DNA from 2 places in the Lysinibacillus sp. OF-1 genome. Region 2 is predicted to be linked to the other one. Evidence: predicted binding sites of a transcription regulator. Region 2 holds the regulator's gene; the other holds the start of a gene.
The links. The regulator LexA, encoded in region 2, represses DNA repair genes until DNA is damaged. The targets are predictions, from matches to a motif close to CGAACATATGTTCG.
Positions count from the first base shown of each region.

Region 1: the regulator LexA is predicted to act here: its motif matches at 12,232-12,245, upstream of ruvA (Holliday junction branch migration protein RuvA).

Region 1 is NZ_CP102798.1:3,229,529-3,245,399, reverse strand. Features, by position in the region: gene NV349_RS15880 (rod shape-determining protein) at 1-178, shown strand, start outside; gene mreC (rod shape-determining protein MreC) at 192-1,106, shown strand; gene mreD (rod shape-determining protein MreD) at 1,106-1,630, shown strand; gene minC (septum site-determining protein MinC) at 1,658-2,326, shown strand; gene minD (septum site-determining protein MinD) at 2,328-3,125, shown strand; gene NV349_RS15855 (peptidoglycan DD-metalloendopeptidase family protein) at 3,219-3,773, shown strand; gene NV349_RS15850 (zinc metalloprotease) at 3,763-4,374, shown strand; ribosomal protein L21 leader region at 4,420-4,497, shown strand; gene rplU (50S ribosomal protein L21) at 4,512-4,820, shown strand; gene NV349_RS15840 (ribosomal-processing cysteine protease Prp) at 4,837-5,193, shown strand; gene rpmA (50S ribosomal protein L27) at 5,190-5,489, shown strand; gene NV349_RS15830 (Spo0B domain-containing protein) at 5,669-6,196, shown strand; gene obgE (GTPase ObgE) at 6,202-7,491, shown strand; gene NV349_RS15820 (ACT domain-containing protein) at 7,516-7,971, shown strand; gene pheA (prephenate dehydratase) at 8,136-9,017, shown strand; gene NV349_RS15810 (thiol-disulfide oxidoreductase DCC family protein) at 9,036-9,428, shown strand; gene NV349_RS15805 (transcription repressor NadR) at 9,604-10,137, opposite strand; gene NV349_RS15800 (LysM peptidoglycan-binding domain-containing protein) at 10,279-11,307, shown strand; gene NV349_RS15795 (phosphotransferase) at 11,297-12,175, shown strand; gene ruvA (Holliday junction branch migration protein RuvA) at 12,288-12,908, shown strand; gene ruvB (Holliday junction branch migration DNA helicase RuvB) at 12,927-13,931, shown strand; gene queA (tRNA preQ1(34) S-adenosylmethionine ribosyltransferase-isomerase QueA) at 13,948-14,988, shown strand; gene tgt (tRNA guanosine(34) transglycosylase Tgt) at 15,045-15,871, shown strand, end outside.
Region 2 is NZ_CP102798.1:1,247,314-1,263,184, reverse strand. Features, by position in the region: gene NV349_RS05930 (YneF family protein) at 1-179, opposite strand, end outside; gene sirA (sporulation inhibitor of replication protein SirA) at 278-736, opposite strand; gene NV349_RS05920 (lmo0954 family membrane protein) at 1,043-1,399, shown strand; gene NV349_RS05915 (PspA/IM30 family protein) at 1,416-2,054, shown strand; gene liaF (cell wall-active antibiotics response protein LiaF) at 2,167-2,850, shown strand; gene NV349_RS05905 (sensor histidine kinase) at 2,847-3,887, shown strand; gene NV349_RS05900 (response regulator transcription factor) at 3,862-4,494, shown strand; gene NV349_RS05895 (hypothetical protein) at 4,587-4,748, opposite strand; gene tkt (transketolase) at 4,796-6,790, opposite strand; gene NV349_RS05885 (DUF896 domain-containing protein) at 6,915-7,148, opposite strand; gene NV349_RS05880 (GNAT family N-acetyltransferase) at 7,335-7,856, shown strand; gene def (peptide deformylase) at 8,125-8,700, shown strand; gene NV349_RS05865 (YneB family resolvase-like protein) at 8,739-9,404, opposite strand; gene yneA (cell division suppressor protein YneA) at 9,401-9,715, opposite strand; gene lexA (transcriptional repressor LexA) at 9,882-10,499, shown strand; gene NV349_RS05850 (gamma-glutamyl-gamma-aminobutyrate hydrolase family protein) at 10,609-11,331, opposite strand; gene NV349_RS05845 (prepilin peptidase) at 11,365-12,117, opposite strand; gene NV349_RS05840 (hypothetical protein) at 12,185-12,874, opposite strand; gene NV349_RS05835 (PilN domain-containing protein) at 12,871-13,464, opposite strand; gene pilM (type IV pilus biogenesis protein PilM) at 13,464-14,438, opposite strand; gene NV349_RS05825 (prepilin-type N-terminal cleavage/methylation domain-containing protein) at 14,551-15,036, opposite strand; gene NV349_RS05820 (type II secretion system F family protein) at 15,124-15,871, opposite strand, start outside.

The sequences.
Region 1 (15,871 bases), 2.0 Mb from region 2:
ACGTGGTATTGTATTAACTGGTGGTGGTGCGCTATTAACAAACTTAGACAAAGTTATTAGCCAAGAAACAAACATGCCAGTCTTTATCGCAGAAGATCCGTTAGACTGTGTAGCAATTGGCACAGGTAAAGCATTAGATCATATCGACTTAATTCGTCAACAACAAGTAAAAGGGTAAGGAGGTTGAGGCAATGCCACACTTTTTCTTCAATAAGAAAGTAATTTTGCTGCTCGTAGGTATGGTTTTTCTTGTGGCATTGATTAGCTTCTCATTACGTGATCGGACGAATGCAACTTTACCAGAGCAAATTATTAAAGATACTGTCGGCGTCGCACAATCGATTGTTGCGAAGCCGGCGAATTATATTAATGGTATTTTTAATAGTATTGACTCCCTCTTAAACACGTACGAAGAAAATAAACGTTTAAAAGCACGCTTAGAAGATTTTGCAGTTGTACAAGCTGAAGCTACGGATTTAAAATCAGAGAATAACAAGCTACGAGAGCTATTGGATAAAACCGAGAGCTTGAAGGCATTTAATCCAATTCATGCAACAGTGATTGCTAGAAATCCAGACCAGTGGGAAGAGAAAATCATTTTAGATAAAGGGTCTTCTCATGGTGTCCAAAAAAATATGGCAGTTATGACGGCGAAAGGTTTAGTAGGGAAAATTATACTAGTAACACCTTTCACATCTGAGGTAGAGCTTTTATATACAAATAATCCAAACTATCGTGTTTCTGCGATGGTATTAGGAGAAAAAGAAGCATACGGTTTAATCGAGGGCTTTGATGAAGAACGTAATAAACTCATTATGAAGCGAATCGATTCTAGCTTAACGGTGAAAGAAGGCGAGCAAGTAGTTTCTTCAGGGCTTGGTGGTATTTTCCCAAAAGGTGTCCCAATCGGAGAAATTACAGAAGTTAGTACAGATGATCATGGCTTAACAAAAATGGCTTATGTCAAACCATCTGCTGATTTTTCAATTTTAGAACATGTTGTCATTGCTAAACGTACATCAACAGTTATTGATGGCTCAGACGGCAATACAACAAATGAAGATTTATCGAATCCGCAAGAGGCGAGTGAAGAGGAGGCGGAATGATGGTTCGATTTCTCATCCCCTCTGTAGCGGTTTTACTATTCTTATTAGAGCCAGAATTTGCTATGCTTTCCCCGATTGAAATTAAAGGGGAAGTCTATTTTCTGGTACCACGTTTTTTAATCTTATATTTAATTTTTATATCCATCTATTACAGCCGTAAACGTGCGGTAATGTATGGAGTTTTTTTTGGTGTCTTGTATGATGTGTTTTACATTGATATTATTGGATTATATTCAGTGCTTTATCCACTTATATGTTTTTTAGCAGGCTCTATCGTGAAAGTTATCCATCAGCACTTAGTTGTGACAACGACAATTTCAGTTGTACTAGTAGCCATTTTAGAATTCATACTATATCAATTTTTCTTCCTAATTGATTTTACAGCAATACCTTTAGCGGATTTCTTACGTTCACGACTACTACCAACAATTATTGCTAATGCTTTATTTTTAATGATTCTTGGTTGGGCCTTCAAATATCTAATTAATGCGCGTGTCTTACAGAGAGCACGTGAAGTTTCTTAATAAAGAACAACGTGAGGTGAGGCATTCATGAAAAAACAGTTAGTTAATATGAAGGGAACGAAGGACGGTTTTGTACTACGTCTAGACGATCAATGTTCGTATAGCGAGTTAGTAGAAGAATTGAAGAAGAAAGTGTTAGAAGGCGGTATCGATGGTAAAGTAGATGTACAATTATACTTAGGCTATCGATACTGTACTGATGAACAAATGAATGAGCTGATAAAAATTGTAGAAGAAACGGAGCAACTTATTGTATCTAAGGTGCAAAGTGAAGTACTGACTGTCCAAGAAAGCAACCAGAAAATGATTGAAGGTCAACAAGATACATATATTGGTGTGGTCAGATCAGGACAAGTTCTGCGTTCATCAGGGGACATTATCATTGTAGGCCATGTAAATCCAAACGGTCGAGTAGAGGCTGGCGGTAATGTATATGTCCTAGGTAGACTAAAAGGAATTGCACATGCGGGTGTGCATGGCAATAAAGAAGCAATCATTGCAGCATCTCGATTTGAAGCCACACATATCATGATTGCTGATCAAGTTCAGGCAATGTCAGATGAACATGTAAACGCGATCAATCAGGCAGAAATGACTTGTGCATTTCTTGGCTATGATGGACGCATTACGTACGATCAAATTCATGCCTTAAAAAATATACGACCATTGTTAAATGTGTCTAAGGGAGGAAGCTAGTGTGGGAGAAGCGATCGTCATAACTTCAGGTAAGGGCGGTGTCGGTAAAACAACGACAACGGCTAACCTTGGGACTGCATTGGCTCTACAAGGTAAAAAAATATGTTTAGTTGATACAGATATCGGCCTACGCAATTTAGATGTCATTTTAGGTCTCGAAAATCGTATTATTTATGACCTAGTTGATGTGGTGGAAGGACGCTGTAAAATCCATCAAGCATTAATTAAGGATAAGCGCGTAGATGAGAAACTATTTTTATTACCTGCTGCTCAAACAACGGATAAAAACGCTGTTACCCCTGAGCAAATGAAGAGCTTAGTAGAGGAATTGAAAAGGGATTATGATTATGTATTAATCGATTGCCCTGCCGGTATTGAACAAGGCTATCGTAATGCTGTCGCTGGTGCAGATCATGCGATTGTTGTGACAACACCTGAAATCTCCGCTGTTCGTGATGCAGATCGTATCATTGGTTTACTTGAACAAGAAGAGATTACAGCACCTAAACTCATCATTAATCGTATTCGACAGCATATGATGAAGAGCGGTGATACATTGGATGTCAATGAAATTACTACACATCTTTCTATTGATCTATTAGGCATTATTGTCGATAGTGAGGGTGTCATCTCATCTTCCAATAAAGGTGAACCAATCGTCATGGACCCATCAAATAAAGCATCATTGGGCTATCGCAATATTGCCCGTCGTATTCTTGGTGAGTCCGTGCCATTGATGGCTATTCAAAATGAGCAAAGAGGTATGTTTTCAAAACTTAAGGCTCTATTTTCAAAATAAATGACAACCTTTTCGTACAAATGTACGAGAAGGTTTTTTCTTGTGCATGTTTGGACATGCAATCTCATATAGTGTGGAAAAAAGGATGAGAGCTTGTTTAAAAAATGGAAATGGTTCGTCACGATACTACTTGTGGCAGCAATCATGCTTGTAATTCGTTTAGAAGATCAAGGCGTAGTAGATACACCCGTTCGAAAGCTTGTAACAACCTCTGCAGATTTAACCTATTTAAGTGAGCTCGGACAAAGTTGGTTCGAAAAAGAAAAAGAGACCATCATGGTATCAAGTGATGTAGGGCAGGCCGATCTTCTAACATTTGCTAATGCCCAAGTTTTTAAAGAAGGTTATTTATTGCAGTATGATGTTGGTTTACCGATCTATGCTGGGCAGAATGGGTTGGTGGTTTTTACTGGTCATACAAAGTATACGGGCAAGACTATGACAATCAGCTATGAGGACGGGACAACGGTATCTTATGGTATGTTAGATAGTTTAGCGCAGCTCCCTTATACATCGATTCAAGCTAATGATTTAATTGGTATGAAAGAAGCTGGTCAATTATATATGTCCATTGAAAAGGGAGATACTCATTATGATTTAGAGCAAATTGTACAATGGCTTGAATCGACGGAGACCAATGAGGATTAAATTACATCTTCTATGTATCCCTCTGGTATTTGTCATGATTTTTAGTGGACAATTAGCTTATTACGCCATCATTTTATTTTCTTTGCTGTGGCACGAGGCAGGTCATTTAGTAGCAGCAGTATTGTGCGGAGTGAAGGTGAAATCATGCGTTATTACACCATATGGGGGAGAAATTCAATTTGAAAATCCAGCGGTTGTGCAAGCTTCGTCACTCCTATGGATTGCATTAGGAGGACCAATCGCTACCATTATTGGGATTGGCCTCGCTTTTTTTATGCCTGATCTGCTCGCCACTAAGCTAATAACTGTACAATTAGTGTTACTGGCTGTAAATATTGTGCCCATCATACCGTTAGATGGTGGCAGGCTAGTATTAGCCTGGCTATTTTTAAGTTATCCAAGAGCTCAAGTGGTGGAAATGTATTATTGGTTGTCTTTCATCATTGCCACTACACTATTACTAGTCACTTTCAAGTTCTTGCCACAGTCTATTTTTTTAGCCATCATTAATTTATTCATTTGGCTGCAAGCATTGAAAGAATGGCGCTATCGAAAATATAGAGTTGCTTTTGAAAAATATGTTATGAATAGATTGACTTAAAAAAAAACGTATGGTAATATTTTAATGTTATTGTTTGTAGCACCCGTGCTACTACAACCGCTCTGGAAAGGTTTAAGTATCTAATAAGATCACCTTTTAAAACAGGCGAGTCTGAGTCTAAGAGGAGGTGCAGTAAAATGTACGCAATTATTGAAACTGGTGGTAAACAAATCAAAGTAGAAGCTGGTCAAGAAATCTATGTTGAGAAATTAGGCGTAGAAGCTGATGAGGTTGTTACTTTTGATAAAGTATTATTCGTAGGTGGCGAAAACGTTAAAGTTGGCGCTCCATTCGTAGAAGGCGCTACAGTAACAGCTAAAGTTGTTAAAGAAGGCCGTGCGAAAAAAATCGTTGTTTTCAAATTGAAAGCTAAAAAGAACTACCGTCGTAAACAAGGTCACCGTCAACCTTACACAAAATTAGTTGTTGAAGCAATCAACGCTTAATTGTGAGGTGTAGCGAATGATACAAGTTACGATTCATCACAATGAAAATAGACATGTGTCAGCATTTGAATTTTCAGGACATGCTGGGTACGATGAATCTGGTAAAGATTTAGTGTGTGCAGGAGCATCTACTATTGCCATTGGTACAGTAAATGCTATTTATGCATTATTACAAATTCAACCAGAAGTCGAACAAGCTGCTGAAGGTGGAGGCTATCTTAAGGTAGATTTACCATCAGATTTAGAGCCTGAAGTAGATGCAAAACTACAGTTAATTGTTCAAGTAATGACTGCCCAAGTGTATTCTATGGTGCAAAATTACGGACAATACATCCAAATCAACTACAACCAAGTAGGAGGTGGAACTCGATGAAATTATTATTAGCATTAGATCTTCAACTTTTCGCATCGAAAAAAGGGGTAGGTTCTACTAAAAACGGACGTGATTCTGAGTCTAAACGACTTGGTGCTAAACGTGCTGATGGCCAATTCGTAACTGGTGGTTCAATTCTTTACCGTCAACGCGGTACAAAAATTTACCCAGGTACAAACGTAGGTCGTGGTGGTGACGATACACTATTTGCTAAAGTTGACGGCGTTGTTAAATTCGAACGCTTAGGTCGCGATCGCAAACAAGTATCTGTATATCCAACTACACAAGAAGCTTAATCTTTTATAAGATAACATAAAGCGGAGGACTGCATTTATTGCAGTCCTTTTTTTGGCTAAATTTCAACAATGCCGATTCTGGTCTCAATTAAGCTGAGGCATAATTGATTAAAGAATTAAGGGAAAAATAGAGCAAAACTTGTTATACTAGTAAGGATAACTTTATTGGAGTGAATGGGATGAACAATCAATCACTAACCATTAGTGAAGTATTACGTTTTGCAAATCATGATTATGTGAATCAACTGCAACTGATTCGCATGAATTTAGATTTAGGTAGAATTGATGAATCAAAGAAACTTATTCAACATTATTCAGAACAATTACGCGTGTTTTCTATCCTCAATCGACTACAATTACCACAAACAATTGAGTGGCTACAAACAGCAGGATGGCGTTATCCATCACTAGCATGGAAGCTAAGCGGTGAGATAAAAAAGCCAGTGACCAACAATATTGATCGGGAAGTTGTAGATTATTTAAACAAAACAGTTATGCATGTTTATGATACATTAGATCCATTTACAGAGCAGATCCTAACGCTTGATGTACGTGTTGACGATCATACATTTGCCGTGACATTCACGCTAAATGGGTTATGGAGTGCTGATGCATTCACCGAAAAAGGTTTGAAACAATTCGACATTCAAACAATTGAGCAGACAACTACGCGCTGGCAATATGTCTTGAGTGCAAATAGGGAGTGAACTAAATGTTTGTCGATCACGTAAAGATTTTTGTTAAAGGTGGCGACGGTGGAGATGGTATGGTTGCCTTCCGTCGAGAAAAATATGTACCAAATGGTGGTCCAGCTGGTGGAGATGGTGGACATGGCGGTAACGTCGTATTTGAAGTAGAAGAAGGCTTACGAACGTTAATGGATTTCCGCTATAAACGTCATTTTAAAGCGCCTCGTGGTGAACATGGGATGAGTAAAGGCATGCATGGTAAAAATGCAGAGGATTTAATCGTTAAAGTTCCACCAGGCACAGTGGTTATGAATGAAGAAACAAATGCAGTTATTGCCGACTTAGTGGAGCATGGGCAAAGAGCCATTATTGCGAAAGCTGGCCGAGGTGGACGAGGAAATTCTCGTTTTGCCACTCCTGCCAACCCAGCGCCAGAACTTTCTGAAAAAGGTGAGCCAGGACAAGAATTAAATGTTATATTAGAGTTAAAAGTTTTAGCAGATGTAGGATTAGTTGGTTTCCCAAGTGTTGGTAAATCAACGCTTTTATCAGTGGTTTCTGCTGCTAAGCCAAAAATTGGTGCATATCATTTTACGACAATTGTACCGAACTTAGGCATGATTGAAACGGAAGATCACCGAAGCTTTGCGATGGCAGATTTACCTGGGCTTATTGAAGGGGCACATGAAGGGGTAGGATTAGGCCATCAATTTTTACGACATATTGAACGTACACGCGTTATTGTCCATGTTATTGATATGTCAGGAATGGAAGGTCGCGATCCATATGAAGATTATTTAACAATCAATGAAGAGCTAAAACAATATAATCTTCGTTTAACAGAGCGCCCACAAATAATTGTAGCCAATAAAATGGATATGCCAGATGCAGAAGAAAACTTAGCAGCATTCCGCCAAAAGGTAGGAGAAGATGTTCAAATTTTCCCAATTTCTGCTGTTTCACGTCAAGGGTTAAAAGAGCTGTTGTTTGCCATTGCGGATCTACTGGAAGTAACGCCTGAATTCCCACTATATGAAGATGTAGAGGAGCAATCAGACGCAACTGTCATGTACAAGCATGAGGCAAAAGGTGAAGATTTCGAAATCACTCGTGACGATGATGGTACATTTATTATTAATGGTTATGCCATTGAGCGTTTATTTAAAATGACGGACTTTAGCCGTGAAGATGGTATTCGTCGTTTTGCTCGTCAATTGCGTGCAATGGGTGTGGATGAGGCTCTGCGTCAACGTGGAGCACAAGATGGCGATACAGTACGCCTACAAGAGTTTGAATTTGAATTTGTCGATTAAGACATGAGTTTTAGGGGGAAGCGTATGAAGAATGTTGCGAATCAGCGATATTATTTAGTTCGTGAGGATGTTTTAACGGATGCAATGCAAAAAACTTTGGAAGCGAAACACTTACTATCAAGTGGTTCAGTATCTTCCATTTGGGATGCGGTAAAGCAGGTGGATTTATCGCGAAGTGCGTTTTACAAATATCGTGATGCGGTTTTTCCTTTTCATTCAATTGTGCAGGAACGCATTTTAACAGTCTTTTTACAGCTTCAAGATAGAAAAGGAACACTTGCTAAGCTTTTAGAAACTGTGACAATTACACATTGTAATGTATTGACAATTCATCAAACGATTCCGATTCAGGGACGTGCCAATGTTACTTTATCATTAGATGTAACAAGCATGACCTGTGATCTTGATGACCTCATTCAGCAATTAAAGCGCTTAGATTTTGTAGAATCAGCAGAAGTAATTAGTTCTGGAGCATTATAATAACAGTACAGTGTTCAATCCTTTAATTTTTGACAAAAATGAATTATCGTGTTTAATAAGACTGCTAGGTCAGAATGCGATAACAAGCTCAAATAAGGAGCTGTCCCAACAGTGAGTAATCTCGCGGGACTGCTCCTTATTGTGCCATAAAGGAGGTATTTGCAATGACAAAGCAACAATGGGAAAATAGAATCGCCTATTTAGGACCAGAAGCATCATTTACATATTTAGCAACAAAGGCTACTTTTCCAAATGAGTGGCTTGTACCGTGTGCGACGATTCCAGAATGTATAGAGGCTGTCGCGGAGGGAAAGGTGGATTTAGCCGTCGTTCCGCTAGAAAATGCCTTAGAGGGCTCTGTAACATTAACATTAGATTATTTATTCCATGAGGCAACACTCTATGTGACAGGTGAATTATTGCTAAAAATCCAGCAGCATTTAATGGTGAATAAAGCGCAAAAGGATCATTGGCAGTCTATCGCAGGTGTTTATTCCCACCCACATGCACTAGCTCAATGTCATAAATACTTATTTTATCGTTTCAGTCATGTGCCATTACATCAAACAACTTCCACAGCGGCAGCAGCGAAATATGTATCAGAAAATCCACAAGAATGTATAGCCGCAGTAGGCAATGCAGCAGCAGCCGAAAAATATGGCCTTGACATAGTTGAATCGAATATCCATGATTTCCATTTTAACCATACACGTTTCTTTGTACTGTCCAAGCAAAATAAACGATTGCCGCAAGAGCTATCTGAAGGGCAAGCTAAGACAACGTTTATGATTACATTGCCAACGGATCGTTCAGGGGCATTGCATCAGGTGCTTTCTGTTTTTGCATGGCGTCAACTGAATTTAAGTAAAATTGAATCACGTCCACTTAAAACGGGCTTAGGTGATTATTTCTTTATGATTGATGTATTAGCAGATGAAAAAGAACCGATGATGCGTGGCGCCATGGAAGAATTAGCTGCACTAGGCTGTAAGGTAAAATCTTTGGGTACTTACTTCACTTATGTTACATCAGACGAGGCAGAATAGCTGTAGGGAGGAATGGTAATGGCTGGCATCATTTTATTTGATGGTATCTGTAATTTTTGTGATAGCACTGTTCAATTTATTATCAAACACGATGAAGCTGGCTATTTTCAATTTGCGTCACTTCAAAGTGATATCGGCCAAGCATTGCTCAATCAGTACAATATACCAAAGAATATAGATAGTGTGATTCTGATTGAACAAGGGAACGTCTCGCTGGAATCTACCGCAGCATTAAACATATGCAGGAAATTGGATGGACTGTGGCCTTGCTTCTATGCCTTGATTCTTGTTCCCCCCATTATCCGTAATGCGCTGTATCGATTATTTGCTAAACAACGCTATCGTTTATTTGGTCAAAAAAGTGAATGCTTATTGCCCACACCTTCTCAACGGCAACGATTTCTTTCCTAGTAGCGCACGGGTTTATAATATCCGCAGAGAGTGGAAAAATACTTTCGCTCAGGATCAAAATGCTCGCGAAGAGAAAAGAAATACCGTCGCTCAAGCGTCCAATCAGAAGCATAACATTTGCAATCAAAACAGAAAGCACCGTATGAAAAAGGATATCATACGGTGCTTTTGCTATTTATTGATCTGACACTAAGTAGCTCTTTTTTTGTAAGGCTTGTTCAATTAAAGTTAAAACTTCAACAGAGGGTGCAGAGATGACATGCAGATGAATGCCACCAGTAAGGGCGGATAAATAATTAGCCTGTGTGGCATTGACACGTTCGATAAACTGTTTCACCTCATGGCGATTTGATACCATAATGGAGGCAGTGAGTTCACCATATATTGGATGTTCTACAATAACATTTTTGACAGTACCACCACAATCGACAATGGTCATTAATTCATCCTCTGTTTGCTCTGAGGTATGCAAGCAAGGGAACGTACGTTCAACGGTTTGCTGTAATTGTTCCTGATGCATATAAAGATAGCCCTGGCTTGTGGCAATAATGGGCTCATTTCTTGCCTTTAATAGAGTCATATCATTGACGATAACTTGTCTAGAAACATTGGCGAACTTAGCCAAGTCTGTCCCAGTTATAGGTGCTTTACTGTTTTTTAATTGCGCTAAAAGTTGCAGTCGGCGTTCTTCGCCTAACATTTTTTTCATAAGAGTTCACCTCTGCTCATAATAAAGGAATCAGCATTCCTTATGTTTTAGTGTACCATGAAGCATTTCTAACTTGCTGAAATTTTTGTATCCAAATGAAACATTGAACATATGATACGTAGAGAGGAAGGGAGGAAAAAATTGCGTATTCATATTGTTCAAAAGGGAGACACCTTGTGGAAGATTGCGAAAGAGTACGGCATTTCGTTTGAAGATTTGAAGCGGCTCAATGTCCATCTTGCCAACCCAGATTATATTGTTCCAGGTATGGAAATTATATTGCCTGAAAAAATAAACAAAGAGCCGCATAGAGAATCACATAAAGAAATGCCGAAAAAGGAAACACAAGTGCATAAGGAGGCACCGAAGGAAAGTCCTAAAAAAGAGGTACAGCGACCGATGCCACCACCGCCGCCTATTGTACCGCCACCACCAGCTCCTATGCCAATGCCAGAACCACAAATGATTCCGATTCCAATACCGATGCCAATGCCTATGCAAATGCCACAACAACCGATGTGGGTACCGCAGCCTGTGGAAATGAATTGGCACCAACAATTGGTGATGCCACAAATGGAGCAAAATGTTACAACACCACCTGTACAAATACAGCCACCACCACCGCCAGCACCTACACCACCACCTGTAGCTCAACCGAAGCCAATGCCACAACCAGCGCCACAGCCACCGATGCATATCATGCCACAAATGCCTGCTGTCCCACATTGCTCAAGTTGTCATCAACCGATCTATCATCAAATGTGGTGGCCGATGATGCCAATGCAACCTCAGGTCGAGCATTATACGATGCCACAACAGCCAATGTCTTGTGACATGCCAGATCATAAAGTAGGTGGGATGGAAGACTTTTTAGAGTCTACATCACCATTCTTCCATACACAGGATCAGCAAATGAAGCCACAAATGGATATGAATATGGGTCAATCTTGTGGCTGTGGTACACAGCCAATGATGATGCCTGATATGAACATGGGTCAATCCTGTGGCTGTCATCAACAACCAATGATGATGCCTACATGGCAAATGGATCCTTGTCATTGTCCGCCACCACCATGTCCGACACATTGTCCACCGCCGTGCCCACCAGCAGGGGGACAATGGATGTCACCGCACTATTTCCCAGGCGGGATGACGCCTTATCGATGGTGAAAAAGCGTATATTGTAGAAGAGTTAAAGTCAAACATTTGGAAATATAAGTATGAATCGAATCATTATTTTGTCAAACGAGCGAAGCAAGTGGAAATTGCAGAGAAGGTGAGAGCAATTCATCGCCAGTTAGGACGCATGGAGCCTTCTCTAATCTTACCATTGGTCCAGAGTGATGATGAGCAGTTAATTGTGCAAGTATGGCAAGAAGGAAGCCATGGTGCTAACTTTGCATATAAAAAAGATCGTGAAGAATCTCTTAAATTATTAATAGCTTTACATGATACACATAAAAAAATAGCTTGGCAGCGAATGCCAGGCTTGCATACCTACTCGCAGCTTTTAAAATGGCAAATGCGTCATATGCGTTTTAAAAGTAGAAGAAATGAGTTTCGAGCTTTTTTAACAAAAGAAGAAATCGATCAAATTGTGCATTATAGTGATAAATCTTTACAACTGATTGCATTAGAGGATGCGCCTGAAAAAGAAATCACACTATTACATGGGGATGTGGTTCATCATAATTTTTTATGGTGCTCTGATGGCCAATTACGTTTAATTGATTTTGATTTAGCACATCTTGGCGAAGCAGATGATGAATATATTTTATGGTTGCATCGTGTATTACCTGCTGTTGATTATGATCTTGGGAAAATTTTTGCCGAATTACCTGAGCTGAAACGACTGGATAAAAGAAAGCTCCATCGTTTGAAATATCCGAATGAGCTATTACGAGAATGGCTTTTTGCAGTGGATTTACCACTAGAGCAACAGCTAGTATTTTTAGATTATTTAGTGCCATTCACAAAACGAGCCCTCACCTATTGGCCAAAACTGTGGTACGATATTGATAGATTTGTTAAAAAATGACCGTCATTTGGCGGTCATTTTTGTTTGGCAACAGCGCTTTTGCCACTACTTTTTGTCGAGCATTCGTTCGCTATATGCTATAATCGAAGACGATGATTGTGAGGGATTATAGATGTATGATTATTTAAAAGGACAAGTAACTCGTATTACACCTGAGTTTATAGTATTAGAACAACAAGGTATTGGCTGGCAACTTCATACGCCCAATCCGTTTGCATTCCGCACATCAGCCCTGGAGCAACAGATATATGTTCATTTGCATGTACGAGAGGATGCACAAGTTTTATATGGTTTCCCTAATCTAGATCAACGTGAGCTATTTCGAAAGCTAATATTAGTATCTGGCATAGGGCCAAAGGGGGCTCTAGCGATTTTAGCTACTGGGAATCCGCAACAGGTTATTAGTGCCATTGAGCGGGAGGACGAAGCGTTTTTAGTGAAGTTCCCTGGGGTTGGGAAAAAAACGGCACGTCAAATGATTCTTGATTTGAAGGGCAAGCTAGGCTCGTTATTAGATACATTGGAGCTTCCTAGTGCAGAACATGAGCTACCATTGTTTGGTGTGAATCCTTATAAGCATGAGCTAGAAGAAGCTATACTGGCGTTAATGGCACTTGGTTATTCTGAAAAAGAGCTCGAAAAAATTCGTCCACAGCTTGAGGACAACGACAAGCTGGAAACGACAGATGCCTTTATGAAACAAGCGTTGCAACTATTGCTAAAAATAAAATAAGGAAAGGAGGGAAGGTGCATGTCTGAACGTATGATGGCAAGTGAGGCAGGTAGCTATGATGAGCAGTTTGAATTATCTTTACGCCCTCAAAAATTAACGCAGTATATTGGGCAACATAAAGTGAAGGAAAACTTACAAATATTCATTGAAGCGGCAAAGCTTCGCCAAGAAAGTTTAGACCATGTGCTGTTATATGGACCTCCGGGACTTGGTAAAACGACATTAGCTGCTGTTATTGCGAATGAGATGAATGTCAATGTACGCATGACGAGTGGCCCTGCAATTGAGCGCCCAGGGGATTTAGCAGCTATTTTAAGTTCACTTGAGCCTGGGGACGTTTTATTTATAGATGAAATTCATCGACTCTCCCGTGCCATTGAAGAAGTGCTATATCCAGCAATGGAGGACTTCTGTTTAGATATTGTGGTGGGGAAAGGTCCAGAAGCACGTTCTGTACGCCTTGATTTACCTCCCTTTACCCTTGTAGGTGCTACAACAAGAGCTGGCGCCTTATCAGCCCCTTTAAGGGATCGCTTTGGTGTGTTACTACGCTTAGAATATTATGATGATCGTTCACTTGCTGAAATTGTGGTGCGAAGTGCTCATTTATTTGAGGTGAAAATTGAGCAAGTAGCGGCAATGGAAATGGCGAGACGCTCACGCGGAACACCTCGAATTGCGAATCGTCTATTAAAACGAGTACGAGATTATGCACAAGTGCTTGGAGATGGTATGATAACGGAGGGTCTTGCACAGCAAGCGCTAGAGCTGTTACAAGTTGATCCTAGAGGGCTTGATCATATCGACCATAAACTTGTAACGAACATGATTGAGCGCTTCCAAGGCGGTCCAGTGGGCTTAGATACGCTTGCGGCATCGATTGGTGAGGAACGGGTTACGATAGAGGATGTATATGAACCTTATTTGATGCAAATTGGCCTTATTCAACGTACACCACGGGGAAGAGTTGCCACACATTTAGCCTATGAACATTTTGGATATGAGTATCCACAACAAACATAAAGAAGGAAGTTTTTTCATGCGTGTAGAAGATTTTGATTTTGAATTACCGGAGGAGCTTATTGCTCAAACGCCATTAATTGATCGTACTGCGAGCCGCTTAATGGTTGTTACACCTGGCGCTACTAAAGTAGAGCACCACCATTTTGCTCACGTTTTAGATGAGCTACATGCTGGAGATTGTCTCGTATTAAATGATACAAGAGTCTTACCTGCTCGCTTAATGGGTGTGAAAGAGGAAACAGGTGCACATATAGAAGTATTGTTATTAAAGCAATTAGCTGGTACAGATGAGTGGGAAACACTTGTAAAACCAGCTAAGCGTGTAAAAGTAGGAACTGTTATCACATTTGGTGAAGGTTTATTAACAGCTACTTGTACAGGAGAGCTTGAACATGGCGGACGTACATTTGACTTTCATTATGATGGCATCTTTTATGAAATATTAGAGCAACTTGGTGAAATGCCGTTGCCTCCATATATTCGTGAAAAACTTGAGGACAAGGATCGTTACCAAACGGTTTATGCCAAAGAACGTGGCTCAGCTGCAGCACCAACAGCGGGACTACATTTCACGGAGCAATTATTAGAGCAGGTAAAAGCGAAAGGTGTAGAAGTGGTCTTTATCACGCTACATGTGGGTCTCGGCACTTTCCGTCCTGTTAGTGTGGATTCGATTGAAAACCATGAAATGCACGCTGAATTCTATAGTGTGACCGAACAAGCGGCAGATACGATTAATCGTGTTAAGCAAAACGGCGGCAAGGTCATAGCTGTTGGGACAACCTCTACACGTACATTGGAGACAATTGGCTCTAAATATGAGGGGGAAGTGCGAGCAGAACAAGGTTGGACGTCTATTTTCATTTATCCAGGCTACAACTTTACGGTGGTGGATGGGTTAATTACAAACTTCCATTTACCGAAATCAACACTTGTCATGCTTGTTAGTACGCTAGCTACTCGAGAAACTATTTTAAGTGCCTATCAGCAAGCAGTGGAGGAAAAATATCGCTTCTTTAGTTTTGGAGATGCGATGTTTATACGTCCGAAAAAATAATAGTGGATACAATCGAAGTACTGTTTTTACTTCAGATAAGAGAGGATTTTTAGTTTATGACACAACCAGCAATTCGATATGAATTACTTCATACTTGTAAACAAACAGGAGCACGTCTTGGCATCGTCCATACACCACATGGCTCCTTTGAAACACCAGCATTCATGCCAGTGGGCACACAAGCAACTGTTAAAACGATGTCGCCAGAGGAATTAAAAGAAATGAATGCTGGGATCATTTTGTCCAATACGTACCATTTATGGCTTCGTCCAGGCAATGATATTGTCAAGGAAGCAGGCGGACTCCATAAATTTATGAACTGGGATCGTCCTATTTTAACGGATTCAGGTGGTTTCCAAGTGTTCTCCCTAAGTCAATTCCGTAAAATTGAGGAGGAAGGCGTTCATTTCCGTAATCACCTTAATGGAGATAAGCTATTTTTAAGCCCTGAAAAAGCAATGGAAATTCAAAATGATTTAGGGTCTGACATTATGATGGCGTTCGATGAATGTCCACCATTTCCTGCGACACATGATTATATGCTGCAATCAGTTGATCGTACAACACGTTGGGCAAAACGCTGTAAAGAAGCGCATAAGCGTCCAGAGGAGCAAGGTTTGTTTGGTATCATCCAAGGCGGAGAGTATGAGGATTTACGCCGTCGTTCAGCAGAAGCATTAGTGGAATTAGATTTCCCAGGCTACGCAATTGGTGGATTATCTGTTGGTGAACCGAAAGATGTGATGAACCGAGTGTTAGAATTTACGACGCCAATGATGCCTGAAAATAAACCACGTTATTTAATGGGGGTTGGCTCACCAGATTCTTTAATTGATGGAGCAATTCGTGGGATTGATATGTTTGACTGTGTGCTGCCAACACG
Region 2 (15,871 bases):
ACTTGCTTTTCAGACGGCGTACGACCCATTTGTGCCATCATCATACGAATCATTTGCTCATTAATAGGTGGGTTTTCTTTTAAATATTTCATCATAGCTTGACGAGCGAAATAGAAACCAAGTGCCGCTCCCGCTGCTAATGCGATAATTACGATAATAATCCAGCCCCATGTAGGCATACAACCAACCTCCTCCACTACAATATACCGAGAAAAACTCTCCACGCACCATTATACACCAAATGATAGCGTGTTACTATATATTGTAGTGAATTTTCCTAGTGCATTGTATACTTCATCGGCTTTAACCACCCACACTCATTATCCTGTTTATTAAAAGCAATAAACCGTTCACTCATTTTGGCAAGCATTTGAAATAAATCTAAATCTAGCATTCGCGAACCTTCACAATAAACGCAAATTTTACGATCGACCAAATAAATAGCCATTTTGCCTTTTATCGGATGTTCTAAAAACAAAGCATTGCGGGCTCTTTCTAAATGTGCATATTTGGAATCAAGTTGATGTTCCAACATCGCTGCAATTTCTTCAAAACGAACAGATTCACATATATATGCAAGCTCTTTTAAGGATTTCTCGTTGGCGTCTTCACAGCCTTGCATCATCTCTAACAACTTACGCTCTCTGCCAAAAATAAATGTTAAATGCTCTTCTTTTATCTTATATATAGAATAGGTTCTCACCAGAAATCCTCCTTCGCTCAGTTTCTTTTCCATAAGTATAGCTCATCCAACCTTGTTAATTTGTCAAACGAAGGAAGGATCTATCTTCTATTTTTGTCGAAAAAATTCTAGTTTCGCATCTATAAATGACTTTATGACAAATGGTATTTTTTGATAAAACAAAATAGTTATTTTCCAAAAACAAGAAAAAGCAGCTCGTTTTATACGCCAAAAACCCACTTTCGTTACAGCTTAGATGGTTCTCAGCCTCAAGACCTAGATCAAAATCAATTTCGAGTCCGTTTTAGACAATCTTGTATAGAGGTAACATAAAGGTACAAACGAAAGGAGCTAAAACAAATGAAAAAATTTCTTTTATTAACTGGAGGCGTCATCGCAGCATGTGTTGCACTTGCCTTAATAGGACCACTGGCAGGTTTACTATTCTCTGGATTATTTGTAGCACTAGGCATGCATTTCTACATGGCAAGCAAATCAACATTCGGTAAAATTTTCTGGTTTACAGTTGGTCTAATCGGTGTTCTATCAGCAGTGTCTAACATTCCAGCAATGATCGGTCTTGCAGCTATCGCTATTATCTATGTCATCTATAAAAAATGGAATGGCGAAGATGTAAAAATCCCTACAATCGAAGGGAAAAAAGAAGAAGATCCGTTTACAAACTTTGAAAAAGAATGGTCAAACTTAACAAAATAAAAAGGAGCGAAATTAAATGAATTTATTTCAACGTTTTAGATATACAGTAGAGGCAGACTTACATCAAATATTTGATAAAAAGGAACAAAAAAATCCGATTGCAATGTTAAATCAATACATTCGCGAGGCAGAAAAACAAACAGAACAAACAGGTAAATTATTAGAACGACAAGGGCAATTAAAAGAAAAGCTAGAGCAAGAATATAAGCAAAATGCTGAATTACTAGCTAAACGTGAAGCCCAACTAACATTGGCAACAACTAGTGGTGAACAGGATTTAATTGATTTCGCTACAGATGAAGTAACGGCTTACACAGCTCGTAATCATACACTACAAGCGAGCATTGAATCGAGTACACGTGAATACTTCGAGCTAGAGCGTAAATTCGAAACAATGAAGCATAAAATTAAAGATATGAAAGTACGTCAATTACAGCTGATGGGAAAAGAAAATGTAACACGTGCTCACCATCAAATGGACGGCATGATTGCCAAAAACAATAAAACAAATTTTGAAGATTTAGAAGCCTATATCGATAAATTAGCTTACCAAATCGATAAAGATCATGAGGTAACAACTTTCGAGGCAAGACTGGCAGAATTAGAAAAAAAAGCAGCAGAAGATCACTCACCACTGCTAATTGAAAATAAATAACATGTTATAATGAAAGCAATGCGCCAACTTTATAAGGCGCATTCTTTCACGTTTAAAAATAGAGGGTCCCATTCCCTCTCTTATACTATTAGTAGAAGGAAGGGTGACCCTCTTGCAAAATTTCACAACAAATAAGCTCACGTTTTGGGTACTATGCTTCTTTTTACTCGTCTTTGTAGAGCTTACTATTTTTAATAATGGCGGAGCCTTCTGTTTATTGATTGGGGCAGTACTTCTTTATTTAAGTTTTTCCAAAAAAGTTCGTTTTTTTAAATGGACAGGAATTTTCTTCATTGCTATTGCTTTGTTTACCATGTGGAGCCTACGTTTATTCGTCGTCATCATGCTCTTATATATGCTTTATCAATACCTACAACGAGAAAACGAACCAAAGGTAGTCGGTGCAGAGCTTTTTGAAAAGCTTCCTACAACTAAAAATGACTTGATTGGCACAATGCCAGCACCTACAGAAGCGTACAAATGGCAAGATGTACAAATTCAACGCCTTGCAGGAGATATTACGATTGATACAACACAAACAATTTTACCTGCTGGCACTAGTCTCATTACAATTCGCCAAGGGATCGGGAAAGTTCAAATCTATATTCCCTATGAAATCCCTTTCCGTTTACAGTATACGACGTTATTTGGTGAGCTTATCTGCTTACATAAGGGGCCACAACGCATCTTAAATGAAAGTATTACTTTCGCTGACGGCAACCCTGAGGATGCTAAACGCGTTTTAATTATTCATGTCGCAACCTGGCTGGGAGATTTGGAGGTGCTACGAAAATGATTGCCTTTATCTCAAGATTGTTTACGCTATTTTTCATTTTAATGAGTGCTGTTTTCGGTCTGCTTGTGGCGGTATGGGGCAATCCGGATGAAAAAACATGGGAGCCATTGTGGCAGCAGACTTACGATAATATTCCGCTAGGAGGCATCATCGTAGTTAGCCTGTTTGTACTTAGCTTCCTGTTTGCTAGCTGGATCAGCATGACTGCTCGGGCACGAGAAGCTCAAGCAACACGCATTGTGAAGCAATTAATCGAGCCTGATTTTATTTTCCCTAAAAAACAAGCACTTCCGAAATCATTAAAAAAGGCAATAGTTCAAACAAGTGAATTAATCGATACACAGCGAAAAAGCTTACAGCGACTCTCCAATGAACGGGCAGAAGCAAATGATAAAATTATTCAGGAGCGTATTATTGCTGAACGCCAACGACTTGCTAGGGAATTGCATGATTCCGTATCACAGCAATTATTTGCGGCTTCTATGTTACTCTCAGCATTAACTGAAAATGACGAAAATGCTACTAGCTTAAAACAGGTGGAAAAGATTGTTCAGCAGGCACAGCTAGAAATGCGCGCATTGCTGCTCCACTTACGACCTGTAGCTCTACACAATAAAACGCTAGCACAAGGCTTAGAGGAATTGATTATTGAACTTCAACAAAAAGTTTATTTCCATATTGAATATGAGCTAGAGGAAATGGCCTTAACAAAAGCAGAAGAAGACCATTTATTCCGTATTGCACAGGAAGCCCTCTCTAACACGCTCCGTCATGCCAAAGCAAGTGAAGTGGAGTTACTGCTTGTTGCACGAGATGACTTAGCCATTTTACGAATTCAGGATAATGGGTTAGGCTTTGATGTGGAGGCCGATAAATCAACTTCGTACGGCTTACAAAATATAGCTGAACGAGCTGTTGAAATTGGCTGCACATACAAAATTGTGTCCGTGCCTGAAGAAGGAACGATTGTGGAGGTTAAAATTCCGCTACAGAAGGAGGAGGTTCATGTCGATGATACAAGTGCTCATAGTGGATGATCATGAAATGGTACGGATTGGCGTTTCAGCCTATCTTTCAGCACAACCAGATATTACAGTTGTAGGTGAGGCTGAAAACGGCAAAGAGGCTGTGGAGCGTGCCCTTGCCCTAAGACCTGATATTATTTTAATGGATAATGTCATGCCCATCATGACAGGAGCAGAGGCAACAGCGGAAATTTTAACGGCATGGCCAGAGGCAAAAATCATGATGGTGACTAGTTTTTTAGATGACGATAAAGTCTACCCTGCTTTAGAGGCTGGTGCGGTAAGCTATATTTTAAAAACTTCTAATGCTAAACAAATTGCCGATGCTATTCGTAAAACCATAGGTGGCGAAACAGTATTAGAGCCAGAAGTCACATCCAAAATGATGCACCGTATGCGCCACGGTAATAATACGCCCCTTTACGAACAGCTCACTGACCGTGAAATGGAAGTATTATTGCTCATGGCAAAGGGTAAAGCCAATCAGGAAATCGCTGACGAACTATACATTGCCTTAAAGACCGTAAAAACACATGTTAGCAATATTTTAGCAAAGCTCGAAGTGCAAGATCGTACACAGGCCGTTGTCTACGCTTTTCAAAGTGGCCTTGCTAAATAACACCTACATAAAAAACTGCATGTCAGCATGCAGTTTTTTCATGTATTTAGAGATACTTGATTAGATCCACAATATACCTTTTCTAATTCTTGTCATGATCCATAACCATATGTCACGCTGATAGCATCAAAATCATTTTCACGAGCCCCGATCATGATAAATTGTTCCTTTGGATACTTGGCAAAATGATGCAGCACCTCTGCAATAATCTCACTTTTATCATAATGAAAAACGATAAAAAAATACCGCAACACTCAGCGAACTTAAACATCGACTGAGTGTTGCGGTATTTTAATATAAATTATAGTGCTTTTACTTTCGCTACGACATTTTCTACAGTGAATCCGTATTTTTCCATTACTAATTCACCTGGAGCTGATGCACCGAACTTGTCGATTGCAAGAACGTCACCTTCAAAGCCAGTATATTTATGCCAGCCAAATGATGCACCCATTTCAATCGCAAGACGTTTTGTCACAGCTTTTGGTAGGACAGATTCTTTATAAGCTGCGTCTTGTTTTTCAAAGCGATCCATAGACGGCATGGAAACAACTGCCACATCCACACCTTCTGCTTTTAATGCTTTCTGTGCTTCAACAGCAAGTGAAACCTCAGAGCCTGTTGCGATTAAAATAGCATCTGCTACTTCTTTTGTAGCAGGAGATACTGTGTAAGCACCCTTCGTAACACCATCACGAACTGTTTCAATAGAAGCGTCAAGGACAGGTAAGTTTTGACGAGATAATACTAAAACAGTTGGCGTTTTTTCTGATGCTACGGCAAGCTCCCAAGCTACTGCTGATTCATTTGCATCCGCAGGACGAATAACAGAGAGATTTGGCATCGCACGTAGTGATGCAAGGTGTTCGATTGGTTCATGTGTCGGACCATCTTCCCCTACTGCTATAGAGTCATGTGTAAATACATATGTTACAGGAAGCCCCATTAATGCAGAAAGACGAACTGCTGGACGAACATAATCAGAGAATACGAAGAACGTACCGCCAAATACATTTAAACCACCATGAAGAGCCATACCGTTCATTGCAGCACCCATTGCAAATTCACGAACACCAAACCAGATGTTGCGACCAGCATAATCGTCTGCAGAGAAATCGCCTGCACCCTTCATCGTTGTTTTATTGGAGCCAGCAAGGTCAGCGGAACCACCAAAGAATGAAGGAGTTTTCTTCGCAATGGCATTAATCGCGTCACCAGAAGAAGAACGTGTTGCTACAGATTTACCTGCCTCATATACTGGTAGCTCTGACGCAAAGTCCTCTGGTAATTCACCATTCATCGCTTTTTCAAATTGAGCCGCTAACTCTGGGAACTCTTCTTTATATGCAGCAAATTTAGCATTCCAAGCTTCCTCAGATTGTGCACCTTGTATTTCAGCAGCAGCATTAAATGTATCATACACTTCAGCAGGAATTTGGAATGGCTCGTGTGCCCATTCATACGCAGCTTTCGTTAAGACAACTTCATCTGTACCAAGTGGCGCACCATGTGAATCTGCTTTACCAGATTTATTTGGAGAACCAAAACCAATCACTGTTTTTACTTCAATTAATGTTGGTTTGCCAGTTGATTTTTTCGCTTCTTCAATTGTGGCATTAATGGCATCTACATCTGTACCATCAGCCACTTTTAAGTAATTCCAGCCATAAGATTCAAAGCGTTTTTGTACGTTTTCTGAGAATGACTTTTCTAAGTCACCGTCTAAAGAAATATCATTAGAATCGTAAAGTACGATTAATTTTTCAAGTTTTAAGTGACCAGCCAATGAAATAGCTTCAGCTGCTACACCTTCCATTAAGTCACCATCACCACAAAGGGCAAATGTGTAGTGGTCAACGATATCATGACCAGGTTTATTGTAAGTAGCCGCTAAATGACGCTCAGCCATTGCCATACCAACTGTCATAGCAATCCCTTGACCAAGTGGACCAGTTGTTGCCTCTACACCTACTGTATGACCGTATTCAGGATGTCCTGGTGTTAATGAATCCCATTGGCGGAAGTTTTGAATTTCTTCCATTGGTAAACCATAGCCTCCAAGATGAAGTAAGCTGTACAGAAGCATAGAACCATGACCAGCTGATAGTACAAAACGATCACGGTTATACCATTTTGGATTTGCTGGATTATGGCGTAATTGTTTTGTCCATAGCGTATAAGCCATTGGCGCCGCCCCCATTGGTAAACCTGGGTGACCAGAATTTGCTTTTTCGATAGCGTCGATTGACAAAGTTCGAATAGCATTAATTGCTAAAAGATCCGCGTGTTGAGTCATTATATTGTGACATCCTTTCTCGTCCTATATTGTTCTTTTACAGTTTAGTCAACATTGCTTTAGAAAACAATGCTTTTGTTATACTAATTGCGTTTTCATACATACTTTATTGAATTGTGTCACATTAATTTAGAAATTTATTTTTTTTAGCTTGTCTTACTTTCTCTGGTGTCACATCATTACCTTCTGCATCTACCACTTTTACATTTTCAATCGTATCTCGCATAGTCGCTCTAAACGTATCTAAGTACTCCTTGCGAAGCGCTGTTCGCTCCTTAGCCTCTGCTTCTGTTAATTGACCACTTTTGGCCTTAGCAGAAAGTTCATTAATTCGGTTAATTTTTTCCTTTGATAACATTGTTACACACCTTTCAATACCTAGCTTAATGACTTCAGTATGCAAAGTATAGCATGCTTTCCCTTAAAATGCAGTTATACCAACCCTTAATAACACTTCTTAGCCATAATTTACATGACTTCCAGATGTTAGTCGTGTATAACTAATAATAAAAGGAAAAAATTTATATTTATTGGAGGAAATTAAATGAACATCACAACACAGCGATTACTTATCCGAAAATTTGAAGCCCAAGATTGGCAGGCTGTTTATAGCTATATGTCTGATGAAACGGTGATGCATTATATGCCTGAAGGAGTTTTAACTGAAGAACAAGTCCAAAAATTTATAACAGAAAATAGCGCGGATCAAGCTAAGCATTTTGCCATTACTTTACGCGATCAACCAGAAGTTATTGGTCATTTAGTTTTTCATCGATGCTTTGGCGAACATACCTATGAAATTGGATGGGTATTGAATCCTGCTTATCAGCAACATGGCTATGCATCAGAAGCTGCTCAAGCCCTATTAGATTATGGATTTTCCAAATTGAAGCTTCATAGAATAATAGCAACATGCCAACCCGAAAATATAGCTTCTTACCGAGTGATGGAAAAGATCGGTATGCGGCGTGAAGGATTTTTTAAAAAATGTATACCGCATGGTGACAATTGGTGGGATGAATACTATTACGCAATCTTGCAAGAAGAATGGCATAGAACTCTATAAAATGACCGTGTTACATAGTAACAACATTTGGTCATTCAGTAAAAAGAGTATAAAATAAATGGCTAACACTTCAGACAAAACGGAGGGATAAACCTGAGGAGTATGATCAAAATGTTGAGAAACAAATTAGGGATAACCAAAGCTATACTTACGAAAGAATGCGGTGTTGTTAGACAGACAATTAATTGTATTGAAAATGATAAGTACGAGCCATTAGCTTTGAACATGGCTAAAGTCCTCAATAGCCGTATTGATGAGGTGTTTATGTATGACTAAATTTCTTCCTGATTCGATCATTACCATGAAAGATTTTGTGAAAGAAGACTCGGTATTATTACGAAAACAAACCGAAGAAGTGACGACACCCTTAAACCAAGAGGATCGAAATACTTTATTAGCTATGCTGCAATATCTCAAAAACAGCCAAGATCCAACGCTAGCCAAAAAATATAAGCTTCGCCCTGGAACTGGGTTGTCTGCAAATCAAATAGGTGTAGACAAACGAATGTTTGCTGTACTGTTTGATCATAATGAAATGGTGTTTATCAATCCCAAAATCATAAGTCATTCCCTCAATATGATTTATTTACCTGATGGAGAAGGCTGCCTGTCGGTTAATCGACCTGTCCATGGTTTTGTGCCAAGATACGAACGTATTAAGGTCAGAGCATATGACATTGATGGTCAAGAATTCATCTTGCCGTTTCAGGGCTATGGGGCGATCGTTGTCCAACATGAAATCGATCATTTAAATGGCATAATGTTTTATGATCGAATAAATAAAGAGTATCCTTTTCAACTACCTACTAACATCATCATCGACAGTTTGGCTTCCTATCAATAGCATTTTTTACTGTGAATAAAAAAGATTAGCAGGCGATATTATTTGCCTGCTAATCTTTCTTGATGTTCTTGGAAGCGACGATGAACAGTCGCTTTACTTACTTCAAAGCCCAACCCTCGAAGCGTGATCGAAATTTCCTCAAAGGTAAATCCACGTTTGCGTAGCTTGACAATTTCATCTACAGGTAGATCTTTTCGCTCCTGCCCATAGGGATTCCCTCGGTTCGATAAATTATTTTCAGGACGATAGCCATTTTCTACAGCGCGTCGCATGCCTCGACGTATTTTAGCATTATGGATTCTTCGTTGATACTCCTCCACGATTGCTAAAATCTCAAGCAGCATCGTGTCCATTTCATTTAGTTGAACGGGTCCTGCATCGCGCATGGAAAAAACATCTGTTGCTGATTTTTGCAATAAATGCAACACAGCCATCCTTGCGTTCCCACGTCCTAATCGTGTTTCATCTTGTACAAAAAGGGCATTAATTCCCTTTTCTTTAATGAAATCAAGCATTTCAAGCAAGCCATCGCGTTCCACATCATAGCCGCTATGCTTATCCTTAAATACACCCTTTACCTCATAGCCTTGCTCTCTAGCGTAGCGCAGCAACTCTTCCTGTTGGCGCTCTAATGAGGAGCTTTGTGTTTCTTTTTCAGTACTTACACGGCAATAGACAACAGCCGACATTTGTTTATTCATCATTGTTCAGTTCTCGCAATTTCGATAGTATGGATGGGATTGGCTTGATCACCCAATACAGGAATAACTAGAGACTTTCCTGCCACAATTTTAATATCTGCTAATTCATTTTCTGTTTTGACCAGCTTAATCCAATCATCTGTACTCATCTTACCACGGTATTGCTCTGCTAACGACCACAAGCTATCCCCATGTTCAATTTGAATTTCTGCGTAATTAACATCTCCTGGATCAGTGATGTAAAGGTATCCTGCAAATAGTAGACAAGCTCCTAATAAAATGGAGATATGTGTATTTTTCTTTAACCATGTCATAGTTACAACCCCTTTTTTAGAATGTTTGTTCGGAATGTACGTTCTCATAATAAAGCGAACAAACGTTTTTGTCAAACACTTTTCGAACCTATGTTTGCATACATGTTCGCATTCTGTTATACTATCAAATAAGAAGAATGATATTAGAAAAAAGAGGTGAGCACTCATGAAAAAAGTTTCGAAAAGACAAGAGGACATTTTGGCTTTTATTAAAGAAGAGGTACGAGCTAAGGGATATCCACCATCAGTACGTGAAATCGGGGAAGCAGTCGGACTTGCTTCAAGTTCAACTGTTCATGGTCATTTAGCTCGATTAGAACAAAAGGGCTTTATTCGTCGAGATCCAACAAAGCCACGTGCAATTGAAATTTTAGAGCCTGAAGAGTCTATTCAAAAGCAGCAAGTCATTCATGTACCACTTGTGGGGAAGGTAACTGCTGGTTCTCCAATTACTGCTATTGAAAACATTGAAGAATATTTCCCATTACCAGATACGTATGGCACAAGCGAGGATCAGTTATTCATGCTAGAGATTATGGGGGAATCTATGATTGAAGCAGGAATTTTAGACGGCGATTTAGTTATTGTGAAGCAAAAGGCAACAGCTAATAACGGAGATATTGTTGTAGCCATGACAGCAGAGGATGAAGCGACGGTCAAACGTTTCTTCAAGGAAAAAAATCATTTCCGATTACAGCCTGAAAACTCATCTATGGAGCCTATTATCGTCGATCAAGTTTCTATTTTAGGACAAGTTGTAGGACTATATCGTCGTGTACATTAATCATTTAAAGTAGGTTTTGAGGATTATGTGTTCCTTCTAAGAGCATGTATCCTCTTTTTTACGCAAAAAAAGAATCCATATATGGTTGGATTCTTTGTACAGTCCCCTGCTACGCTTCCTTTTTGAATTTTAAGCTAGCTTCAACAAAGGCTGAAAATAATTTTTGTGCAGGCTCATCTCCTGCTATAGCTAGTTCCTCGGGATGCCACTGAACAGCCAAGCAAAATGGCAACTCTTCATGAACAACTGCTTCGATAATGCCATCACTCGATTTTGCTGCTACTTTTAATTTCTCTGCTAATACATTAACTGCCTGATGATGAAATGAATTTACCGCTATTTTCTCTTGTTGTAAAATGGTCGCTAATAAATTCTCCTCCATAATTTGTACATAATGAGTAGCTACAGCTCGAGCAGATTGCTGTACATGCTTGAGCAGCTTAGTACTAAAATGGTCACTATCAATATCCTGAAATAAAGTACCACCTAGTGCTACATTTAGTATTTGAATGCCTCGGCAAATACCCAAAATAGGCATCTTTCGTGTGAATGCCGCTTCAATTAATGCTAACTCTACCGTATCTCTTGCTGGATGAATTTTCCCTAGTTTTGGTGCAGGCTCTGCCCCATACAGAAATGGATGCACGTCATAGCCTCCAGATAACAATAAACCATCTGTAAGGGATAGAATTTGTGTGGCATCCTCCTCTACGCCAAGTGGAATAATAAGCGGAATCCCACCTGCATCAATGATACTTTTACTGTAAGCAGCATTTAATCGAGAGGATAAATCATCTTCCACAAAGGCTGTAATGCCAATAATCGGTTTCACTTGCTTCCCTCCATATGCTTGAAGATTGAACAATTACCAAAAACCTAAATACCAATCGATTAATGAATCCCCATAAAAATAGACAATGATAGCGGCTAATGCAATAGAAGGTCCAAAAGGAATAGGTGTTTTTCTCCCCTGCTTGTTCTTCGTTAACACGACAAGCCCGACAATCATGCCGATAACTGCAGCTATAAATAATGTTAACAGTGTATGCATTGTACCAAGAACAAGTCCAATTAAAAAGAATAATTTAATATCGCCTCCACCCATGCCCCCGTTTGATATCACAGCAATACTATATAATATGCCGAAACCAACGACTGCACCTACAGCACAGTCCCACCAGGGTGTTAATGGCGACAATACTCGTCCAATAATAAGGAAGGGTAAAAAGAATAAAAGCACCTTATTCGGAATCAGCATATAGGCTATATCAGAAACAACAATGATGACTAATAATGAAATAAAAAATAGGGCTACTATAAACTCTATGCTCCAACCAAGCTGCCGATAAGCAAAGGCAAACAATAGTCCTGTTAATAATTCCATTACTGGATAAATCCAAGCTATTTTATTGCCACAGCTCCGACATTTTCCACCCAAAAACACATAAGATAAAACTGGCACTAAATCAAGCGCCGTCAGTTGCCTTTGACATTTAGTACAATGTGAAGGAGGTTGTACAATCGACTCCTTCTGTGGCACACGTAAGCCTACCACATTATAAAAAGAGCCAAAGACAAGCCCAAATAAAAATAGAAAGATTGTATAAGCCATTTCCAATTTTCTGTCCTCCTAAACTAATAGGCGCCCATACAGATGCAGTATGGAACGCCTATCAATGCAATTATTACTCTCCTTCGTAATAGAACGTCGTCACCTGGACGGTAGCTTGTAAAGTAAGATCCGTATCTTTTTCTAATTGATCCTGCTCTCCAGGCAATTTGAATTCGATAGTATCCGTTTTCATCACACGCTGTAATTGTTCAATTTCTTGTAAAAAGCTCTCTAGAGAATTAAAATCAAGCGCCCCAACCTCTAATATAAAAGTAATCAACTTTAAATTCGATGGTAAGGAATCCTTTGAAATAGATGAAATCGGTGAACTCTTAATCTTGTTATCCTGCTCACCATTAACCTCTTCTTCAGCTTGCTCCAACAGATTAAGGTCTTGCGATACATCTGATTGCGAAACAGCCGCATCATCATTTTGAACTGTTAATGACTTTATGCGTGTTCCTGTCACTTCCTCAATCTCAGCTAAATCTAGTATGATCTTTTCAACAGCTCTTGTTGTAGGTAGCTTCTGTCTTAACGCTAAAACATTGATAGTCGACTGACCCTGCTCCTTGTCTAATTGAGCTAATTGTTCTTTTACACTAGAAATCTCTTGCTGGAGTTGTGATACATGACTCTCTTTTGCTTCTACTTCATTTAATCTTGGTAATAATAAATAATAATAAAGCGCAAATAAAATAGAAACGATTAAAGTCAATAACAAGATAATAGATGAATTTTTACTACTCGTTAATTTATTCATGAGCGTCGTCCTCCAGCTAAATATATAAAGTCGATTGTCGCCGTAATGGACACTGAATAACGTGGTACTTCTTTAAATTTTTGTTCAGGCGTTAATTCCTTCTGTTCGCCAAGCTCTATATCGAAGTTTGACACTGTATTAATTTGTGCGTCTGTAAAAAAACTACTCATTAAAAGTCGCTCTACATATTTCGATATATCGGTCATCGTTTCAAAATCCACTTCAATAGTAACTGTATTTTCCCCAAAAACGTAGCTACGCAAGTATGTTTGAGTTGGTAGTAAAGTTTTCGTTTCATCAATTAATGGGGTTACAGGATAAGAAACACCTTGAATATAGGCAACAGATTCCTCCAATGATCCCTGATCAACACTTTGTCTTACATCTAACTCTTGCTGTAATTGTTCAAGCTGTGTCGTTAATGTCTTTTCCTCAGCAGCTAAACGTGACAAATCACTTTTAGCTGTAAAAAATATAAATAGTAAATAAGCTGCTATTAGACCCACAATGACAATTATCAAGCTATAAAAAAGCTTTGGTGAAGTAGACCGTTTTTCAAGCTGTGGTAAGAGGTTTATATCTGGAACCATTAATGAACCTCCTTCAAAGCTAAGCCTAGCAATGTTGAAAATTCTTTTTTAAAATAAGGAAAGAACTTTTCAATTTTTGCTCCATCAACAATCATCAAAGGTGTCTCTAAATTAGAAGATAATAAGGTTCCTATTGATTTGAGTAACGGGTTATCACCAAGCATTATGATTTCATCTACTGTTTTTTCCCCTTTATGTAAAGAAAACTTAAAGAAATTCATCATCCGATCAATTTCTAAAACCTGATCCATGACGACCATCTGGTAATCTTCGGTTTCACCATTGTAGAGAAATTGGTAGCTAAATTCATCGACTTTTTTGCCCTGCCATTGTGCCATATCTGTTTCAATCGATTGATAACGTAAAAACTCAACCTGTCCGTTTGAAAAGATACTAATGGAAAGTTCATTGATAGACCACTCAGCAATTAAATATGTTTTATTAGGCACTAACATTGACATATGTTCTAACAAACGTATATTGCATAAGGCTCGAATATCGGCAGCTTCAGGGTCCAAGGAGACATCTAACAGCATTCCTACTATTTTCGTAATTTCCTCTGAAGGTGCAGCAAATAATATCGCCTTGCCGTCCTCCGCATCGGGATCATAAACATCAATTAACGGGTCCTGAAAAGGTAAATGAATAGAATGGCCCAACTCCATTTCAGCATATCCTCGTAATTCCTGTGGTTTAACATCTTTAGGATGCTCGAAACTTTTTAATAAAACAGTTGTATCAGGCACAAACATACGCACAGCCTGTTTTTTTCCTGTCCACTTCACAACCTGTTCTTTAATAATTTCAAAAAGAGCCACCTCATCTATGATTGCTCCATTTTCAACAATATCAGCTGGTAAAGGATATTCATAGCCATGCCATTGACTAGGCTCAGGTCCTTTCGCCACAATCGCACGTAGCACATAATCCTTCAGTTCAATCGATACATGCGACTTTCTCTTTCTCTTAAACATGTGAAAAGACCTCCTTTTCCTATTCAGTATAAATGATTTTATCAATTAGTCATCCATTCCCCAGCCAGAAACGCAAGAAAATTATCGTTTCTGAATGGGTTGGGAGGACTGATTATTGAGTTTTAGTATTTTCTGTTTTTTTCTTATCTACTCCTGCACTTTTTAATAGTTTATTAAGTTCTTCTTCAAATATTGTTATTGCACCTGCAGTTGAGCTAACTTTGAGACTCTCTGTTTTAATCTCTTCAAATCTACCATATGAAATTGACCATTTTTTTTCACTTTCGTTATACGTTACTTTATCATTGCTTCCTAGCTCAATACCATCTACAAACGCTTCTAATTCATCTTTCACACACTCATTATCTGAGCTGTCTCCTTTACAAGCGCCATCAATATAAGCAATCTTAGCACCAGATAGAATATTTGATGCTTCTGCTAAAATAGCACGGTCCTTTGACTTATTAATAATATTACCAATTGCAGGCACAGCGATTGCTGCGATAATTGCTAAAATAACAATTACAGCTAAAAGTTCAACTAATGTTAAACCCTTCTCATTTTTCAATAGTTTTTTATTTTTCCATTTTTTAAACATAGAGAATTCCTCCTTAGTAGTTTTATATGAAGTGTGAAAACACGGTCTTCTAATTCAATTTCTAAATAAGTTTTATATAATTAAAAATTACATATTTTCATATAGTTGGAACATTGGTAAGAATATAGCCGCAACAATTACTCCTACAACAAGAGCAAGTACTATAATCATTAAAGGTTCGATAAGTGACTTCATTGTATCGACGGCACGGTTTACTTCTTCCTCGTAAAAATCAGCAATTTTTTCAAGCATGTAATCCAAGGAGCCTGTTTTCTCACCAATTGCTGTCATTTGTGTAACAAGAGGTGGAAATAGCCAGCTTTTTTCAAGTGGCTCTGATAATGTGCCACCCTTTTCTAAATTATCGCGGGCCTCCAGCACTACTTTTCCCATAACTGGATTACCTCCGACTTTTTCAACAATCGTTAGGGCTTGTAAAATCGGCACCGAGCTACTAAAAAGAGTAGATAGAGTTCTCGTCATTCTCGCTATAATATCTTTTTGTAAAAGTTGGCCAAAGATAGGCATGCGGAGTAACAAAACATTAACTGTATAATGAAACTCTTTATTATTTTTATAAAAATAACGTGATCCCACTACTAACACTAATAGCCCTAAAATCACGAGATACCAAAACTGAATCAACCAATCACTTATACCAACAACAATAACTGTAATTAGCGGCATTTCTAAGTCCATATCTTTAAATGCATCCATAAAGGTAGGCACAATAAAAACCATTAAAAACATGCCAACCACCAGCGTTAAAAGGGATAATATTGCTGGATAGGTCATTGCCGATTGAATTTTTTTCTTGATGTTATATTGCTTTTCT